2 regions of the Bradyrhizobium sp. SZCCHNR1051 genome follow, and region 1 is predicted to be linked to the other one. Evidence: predicted binding sites of a transcription regulator. Region 1 holds the regulator's gene; the other holds the start of a gene.

Region 1 (3,811 bases):
GGTGGCCACCGCGTGGGCCGCCACGACGCCGCTGCCCGACGTCCTGATCGCCGGCGACGGGCGCGCGGTGGCGGTGCGCGGCCGTGACGGACGCCTGCATGTGATGCGCACCGGCAAGGACGTGTTCGCCACCAAGGAGTGGCTCGCGGCCGACGCCGATGCCCGGCTGCCGGCGGATTCATCGCTCGCCGATGGCGTCTCCTGCGACGAGGCGGGCTGCGTGGTCGCGATGGCCGACGGCCGATTCGCCGCCTTGACCCTGCGCGCCGAGGCGCTCGACGATGATTGCGCCCGTGCCGCGCTGATCGTCACCGCGCGCGCCGCGCCGTCATCCTGCGCGGCGGCCGTCATCGATCGCCAGCGCCTGCAGCAGCAGGGCGCCTTGATGCTGGTGCAGCGGGGCACCGGCTTCTCCGTCACGCCGGTGCGCGCTGGCGGCACCGACCGCCCGTGGTGGCCGGCGCCCGCCGAGGCCGGCGAGTTCGACACGACGCTGACGCCGCGTGCGCCGGTGTCGCGGCTTCAGGACGCGACGCCGCCGGAGACGGAGCAGGGCGAGCAGGATTGAGCGCCGGACAGCTCGAACGTGCTGAGATGATACAACGTGCTGAGATGATACTCGGTGTCGTCGGGTCCATCGAACAGCGAGGGACCTTCGACCAGCGTGAACGCAGCGCCCGGATATCGTTGCCAGACGGCGACGTCATCAACCGTGACCGTTAGCCATCCGAACGGAAGCATGTAGCGGCCGGGCTCGGTGATCCGGTCGGCCTTGTTCCAATCGATCTTGTTGACCGCGGCGGCAAGCTCCCCCGGCACACAATGCCGGCCGAGGGATGTCGTTCCTATTCGATGCGATGCCGGAGCGTGAGGTTCGCCCGAAAGGACCTTGCGCTTGCAGAAACCAAATCTCCCCCGGCCGAAAGCTCGCTCATGACCGAGAGAAATGCGGACGCGCAGGCGCTCAGGTGATGCTGATGCGGCGAATCGGTGTGGCCTGCGAAGCCGGAACGTCCTCCGCCATGCCCGGGCGGCGCTCGGCCGGCTGCTTGCTGACCGGCAATTGTAGCACGGTGACGCGCTGGCCCTCGCAGAGCTGGGTCACCAGCACGTGGCGGCCGTCGGCGAATTCGATCGCGTCGTGATGGCGATCGGGGATGTGCGTCTCGATGCTGTTGAACTTCGCGACGCGCTCGCGGATCGTCCGGGTCCAGAGCCAGCGGCTGTCGTAGCGGACGTCCTCGACAAATGCCAACTCGGTGCCGGGCAGCATGCAGACGGCGACGGTCGGCTCGCTCTCGAGGGCGAAGCCGCGGGTGGCGGTGCCGCGAAACGTCGTCGAGATCAACGTCTCGCCGACCTTGGCGGGACGGGACGCAACCGCATGGAGGCTGTAGTCACACATCGGATCGCTCCTCGTTGAGAGATAGCCGACCCACGCTCCCCCCGGACAGGCGCAGGCCTCTATCAGAGTGGACATCGATGGTGATGTTAGCGCGCGCTTCACGGCAATTCTGCGCTGATCTGCACCGCGTGCGCCCGCGGGCGATCACAAGCGTTTGAGCATGCCGCGCTGCACATCCTGAGGTGCATTCGCGCGTGACCAATTTCGATCGGCGGCGAAGCGCGTGCGCCCGTCGCCGATCGACCGATCGCGTCCGCGATCAGTACTTGCGATACAGCCCGACCAGCTTGCCTTGGATCTTCACCCGGTTCGGCGGCAGGATGCGCACCTCGTAGGCGGTGTTGGCCGGCTCCAGCGCGATCGATGCGCCGCGGCGGCGGAAGCGCTTCAACGTCGCTTCCTCATCGTCGATCAGCGCTACCACGATGTCGCCGGTGTCGGCGGTCTCGTTGCGCTGGATCAGCGCCATGTCGCCGTCGAGGATGCCGGCATCGACCATGGAGTCGCCGCGCACCTCGAGCGCATAGTGATCGCCGTTGCCGAGCATGTCGGCGGGCACGCTGATGGTGTGGCTGCGCGTCTGTAGCGCCTCGATCGGGGTACCGGCGGCGATGCGGCCCATCACCGGCACCGCGACGGGGCGCTCGCCATCGTCCAGCGCGGGAGTGCTGGTGCGCACCTTGCCGAGATTGCCCTCGATCACCGATGGGGTGAAGCCGCGGCGGTTGTTGGCGGCCTGTGACAGCTCGGGCAGCTTGATCACCTCGATCGCGCGGGCGCGGTTGGGCAGCCGGCGGATGAAGCCGCGCTCCTCGAGCGCCGTGATCAGGCGATGAATGCCGGACTTCGAGCGCAGATCGAGCGCATCCTTCATCTCGTCGAAGGACGGCGGCACGCCGGCTTCCTTGAGCCGCTCGTTGATGAACCGCAGAAGTTCGTACTGTTTGCGCGTCAGCATCTCGACCTGGTCCCCAGTTTGTTGTCGTCCGAGTCCAGGAGCTGCGCCTTGAGCACAAACCGGCTGAGAGCGCCTTGGAGTCGGACCATCATCGCGTCGCCCGCAACATACTAAAAACAAATCATGAACGGACACTATATGTTCGATGTGTGTTCCGCAATCCTTAAATTGTAGTGAACGGACCGGGCTTTGCCGGGGGAAACGGCCTAGCTCGGCAGGCGCAGGATCTCGCACGGGCTGCCGGCGGCGGCCTTCGGCGCAAACGCCCGCCGGATCACCAGCGCCTGCGAGAGCGCGAGATTGCCGAGCAGCGACGAATCCTGCTGCGTCACCGGCGTTGCGATCAGCGTGCCGTCGGCGCGCTCCTCGAGCTGCGCCCGCAGATAGTCCTCGCGCGAATCGTTGGCCCCGAGCTCGCGGCCGAGCAGGGCGGTCTCGCGTGGCATGCGAGCTTCGTCGCGGCCGAGCAGCCGCCGAATCAGCGGCACCAGGAACAGGATGGCGCAGACATAGGACGACACCGGATTGCCGGGCAGTCCGATCACCCTCATGTCACCGAGCCGTCCGTGCATCATCGGCTTGCCCGGCCGCATCGCGATCTTCCAGAACGCCATCTCGACGCCCTCGGCTTCGAGCGCCTGCTTGACGAGGTCGTGATCGCCGACCGAGGCGCCGCCGGTCGTGATCAGGATGTCGGCCTTGGCCTCGCGCGCCCGCCGGATCCCGGCGACCGTGGCCTCCATCGTATCCGCGGCGATGCCGAGATCGATCGGTGTCGCGCCCTCGCTGCGCACCAGCGCCCGCAGGGCGTAGCCGTTGGAATAGACGATCTGGCCCGGGCCGGGCGTCGAGCCCGGCATCACCAGCTCGTCGCCGGTGGCGAGCAGCGCCACCTTCGGCCGGCACCGCACCGGCAGTGCCGGATGATTCATGCTGGCCGCCAGCGACAGGTCGCGGTCGCTGAGCCGGCGGCCCGCCTTCAGCAGCACCATGCCCTGGTGGAAGTCGACGCCCGCGGGCCGAATGTGCCGGCCCTTGATCGCGGCCTCGGTGATGACGACGTGGCCATCTTCGGCGATCGTGTCCTCCTGGATCACCACCGCGTCGGCGCCCTCAGGGACAACGCCACCAGTGAAGATGCGCGCCGCCTCGCCGGGTCCGACCACGCGATCGAACGGCCGCCCCGCCGCGACCTCGCCGATCACCCTCAGCCGCACCTTGGCCTGGGCTGCGTCCGCCGCGCGCACGGCGTAGCCGTCCATCGCCGACATCGCCTCGGGCGGCTGCGTCCGCAGCGCCGCGAGGTCGCGGGCCAGGATGCGGTGATGGGCCTCGTCCAGCGTCACCAGCTCCTCGGCCAGCGGCTCGGCGCCGGCGAGCACGGCGGACAACGCATCAGACACCGGCATCAGGGCCATGAGAGTTCCTTCGGACGGAGACGGCAGATC
Region 2 (3,811 bases), 120 kb from region 1:
GGCGCCAGTCCCAGCGCCGCGGCGCTTGCGGTCAAGATCAAGGTCGTCTTCTGCATTCGTCTCTCCCCAGTCCCAATACACCACGCTCCGGATCCCTCCGATCCGGGCCCACGCGAAGGTGGCCTGTTGCTGGTTGTAGGAGAGACTGCTTTCTAAACTCGTGATCGGGAGCAGGCGCGTGGCGGGATGTGCCGAACGTACTTAAGCGCTGGTAAAGATCGCGACCGGTCGTGCAGATCGCAGAGCTGTCCCGAGGCGCGAGGGGGGGGTGAGCGCTTGGCGCGTCAGCCCCTGGAGTGCCAGTCTTCGACTGCCAGTCCTCGAGGGTCAGTGCTTGGATACGACGGGACCGCCCCAGCGATAGTTCACGCGGACCGTCGCCATGTCGACGTCCTGGCCGACCGCATCGGTCCGGCCCGCGGCTCCACCGGGAACGCCCGAGAAGCCCAGGGTGCGGTTGCCCATGAACAGGTGCTCGTATTCGGCTGCGACCGACCAGTTCTTGGCGAAGCCGACCTCGACGCCGGTGCCGACAGCCGCACCCCAGCGCGTGGCGCTGGACTGGTCGAGCACACCGCCAGTTGCCGTGGACAGACCGTTGTACTTCTCACCCGCAACCGCGGCGCCGCCCTTCACGTACCAGAGCACGTTGTTCCAGGAATAGCCGATCTGGCCGGTGAGCAAGCCGATCCCATTGATCTTGGTCTGGTTGGTCACGGGCGGGACCAACTGGCTGGTGTTGCTGCCCTTGAGGTTGGCCCAGTTTCCCTGGCCTTCGACGCCGAACACCCAGCCGCCGGCCTGCCAGCGATAGCCGATCTGGCCGCCAGCCAGCGCGCCGGTTGCGTCATGGCAGCCTTCCGCGTTGGTTGCGGCCACGCCGGCGAAGCTGACCTTGTTGGTCCAGCAGGTGCGGGCCGATGCGCCACCGGCATTCAGGCCGATATAGAAGCCACTCCAATCATAGATCGTCGTGATCATCGCAGGCGCTTTGGTGAAGGTGCGCGCGGGCAAGTCGGCAGCGATGGCCGGCGCAATCCCCAGCGCCAGCGAAGTTGTCGCCCCCAGCAACAGCCTTCTCATCGCATTCCCCAAACCAAGTCCGACGCCCGCACGCACACTCTCACCAACGCCCACCCGCCGGACCTTGATAGCCCCTTCCGTCGTAAAAAGCCGTCACCCAAATGACACAACGGCCCAGCAAGTACCGGTTCTGGCACACAAAAAAGGCCGGCGCGAGGCCGGCCTTTCGACACATTCGATTTGCGCGTGCAATCAGTAGCGCGACACGATCGGGCCGCTGAAGTGATAGGAGACGCCGGCCTTGACGGTGTGCACGGTGTCGCTCCACTCGGAGCGATTGGCCGGAACCGCGCTGTACTGAATCGAGCTCTTGCCGAAGTCGAGATAGTTGTATTCGACCTTGGCCGACCAGTTCGGCGCGAACATGTACTCGGCGCCGGCACCGATCGTCCAACCCCAGCGCCAGTTGTTCTGAGCGAAGCTATTCGCCGCGCCGCCATTGAGCGCTGCGTCGTAGCGGTGTTGGAGATCGCCGACGGCAGCGCCGCCGCTGACAAAGAACAGCGCCGGACCCGCAGCCCAGCCGAGGCGGCCCTTGATGTCGCCGAAGCCGCGCAGCCTGGTGAAGTAGGTATCGCCGAGACCGGCGTTGATGACGCCCGACCGGCCGTTGATGTCGGCCCAGTGATAGTCGCCCTCGAGACCGAACACGATGTTGTCGACCTGCCAGTTGTAGCCGACCACACCGCCGATGAAGCCGCCGCTGGTGTTATAGTTCTGGGTGCCGGCAAAGATCGCCGTATTGGGCGCTCCGAAGAAGGTCTCGTTGCTTCGGCCCCAGCCGCCGCCGCCCTGCAGACCGAGATAGAAACCGGCCCAGGTCGGAAGTGGCGCCGGCGCCACCACCGGGGCCTTCGTGTACGGGCGGGCGGCGAGATCGGCGGCTCCCGCCGGCGTCAGCGCCCCCAAAACCATTAAGCTGACAGCTCCGAGAAAAATTCTTTTCATCCCAAGTCTCCCGCGTTGGGCGTCTCCAATTGGTCCCCGGAGACGCACTTCTGTGAAGTTGGTGCGACCACGCTTGCGGCCCCAATCCGTCCAGAAATATACGCTATTCAACCCTGGATACCGTCTCCCAAAAGCCACAGCCGAGGAGGAAGTGCGGCGAGCTAACTTGATGAAAGTTAATCCCTTTTTCGTGAATAGGGAACTTTTTCCTGGTTCCATTTGCGAGGACTTGCGGTTCCGTCGAGTTCCGCGGAACTCGACGCACGGTTGTGGACATATGCGCGCGAACAAAACTGGAACAATGGCCTTCCGCCTGCTATATGTGGATAAGCAATGGACAGGGCGGGTGGACCGCGCGGCAACCGTATAGGGTCCGCCGCGAGAGGAAGGGTTAGCCACCGGACGCCGTGAGGCCGGTGTGGACGGCCGGTCCGATGATCGAGAACCGCGGGAGAGTGGTGATGGCGGGTAGTGTGAACAAGGTGATTCTGGTCGGCAATCTTGGCAAGGACCCCGAGATCCGGCGTACGCAGGATGGGCGGCCGATCGCCAATCTGAGCATTGCGACGTCGGAAACGTGGCGCGACAAGGCGACCGGCGAGCGCAAGGAAAAGACCGAGTGGCACCGCGTGGTGATCTTCAACGAGGGTCTTTGCAAGGTCGCCGAGCAGTATCTGAAGAAGGGCGCCAAGGTTTACATCGAGGGCGCGCTGCAGACCCGCAAATGGACCGACCAGAGCGGTGTCGAGAAGTACTCGACCGAGGTCGTTCTGCAGGGCTTCAACTCGACCTTGACGATGCTCGATGGCCGGGGCGGCGGCGGTGGCGGCAGCTTCTCCGATGACATGGGTGGCGGCGATTTCGGCAGCAGCGGTCCGTCGATGGCGCCTCCGCGCCGCGCGGTCGCTTCGGCCGGTGGTAGCGGACGCAACAGCGACATGGACGACGACATTCCGTTCTGAGGCGCAGGGGCGGCCGCACGACGTTCAGGCCGCTGCCGTCTGACCACGGGGGTGTTGCATGAGCTTCGCACCGCTGCTCGCCGCTGAACCCGCCGTCCTGCTGCACGCCGTCGCCGCGATGTCGGCGTTTGCGCTGGGACTCGTCCAGTTCGCGGCCCCGAAGGGGACCTTGCCGCATCGAACGATCGGCTGGGTCTGGGTCGCGCTCATGGTTGCCGTTGCAGCCAGCTCGTTCTGGATCCACACCATCCGGCTGGTCGGGCCATGGAGCCCGATCCACCTGCTGTCGCTCTACACGCTGGCCGTGCTGCCGCTTGCGGTGTGGGCTGCGCACCGCCATCGGGTGGCGGCCCATCGCCGGGCCATGATCACGCTGTTTTCCGGTGCCCTCGTGATTGCCGGAGTGTTCACGCTGCTGCCCGGACGGATCATGCACAAGGTGGACTTCGGGCCCTAGCCAGAGACGGTTCCCGAGCAGGCCTCGCGGAGCCGCGTCATGTGGTTAAGTCCCTGGAAAGGCGAGCAGAAAAAGCGCGGCCCACCTCGGTTTGGGGGTGGCCTGCGGCGCGCTCCTGCGCTATATGATTCCAAGCGATTTTCGCGTGTCAAAACCGACCGGTATCCCCTTTGTCCGATAAAGAAGATGAGAAGCCCGGCGAGCCGGGCGGACCTTCCGACATTCGTCCCGTTTCCATCCTCGACGAGATGAAACGCTCCTACCTCGATTACGCGATGAGCGTGATCGTGTCGCGAGCGCTGCCCGATGCGCGCGACGGCCTCAAGCCCGTGCACCGGCGCATCCTGTATTCGATGTACGA

The links. Region 1 encodes LexA, which represses DNA repair genes until DNA is damaged. Its sites were predicted from a motif close to TGTTCNNNNTGTGTTCNG; they were not measured.
Region 2: a site for LexA is predicted at 2,315-2,332, ahead of QW868_RS00840 (single-stranded DNA-binding protein). Genes of this name have one in related genera too.

What each region holds. Positions count from the first base shown of each region.
Region 1 covers NZ_JAUEYJ010000001.1:318,318-322,128, reverse strand. The annotation lists gene QW868_RS01435 (ComEC/Rec2 family competence protein) at 1-568, shown strand, start outside; gene QW868_RS01430 (hypothetical protein) at 523-741, opposite strand; gene QW868_RS01425 (hypothetical protein) at 965-1,405, opposite strand; gene lexA (transcriptional repressor LexA) at 1,665-2,363, opposite strand; gene glp (gephyrin-like molybdotransferase Glp) at 2,570-3,781, opposite strand.
Region 2 covers NZ_JAUEYJ010000001.1:199,001-202,811, reverse strand. The annotation lists gene QW868_RS00855 (outer membrane protein) at 1-56, opposite strand, end outside; gene QW868_RS00850 (outer membrane protein) at 328-1,083, opposite strand; gene QW868_RS00845 (outer membrane protein) at 1,276-2,031, opposite strand; gene QW868_RS00840 (single-stranded DNA-binding protein) at 2,493-2,993, shown strand; gene QW868_RS00835 (DUF2306 domain-containing protein) at 3,052-3,450, shown strand; gene gyrA (DNA gyrase subunit A) at 3,621-3,811, shown strand, end outside.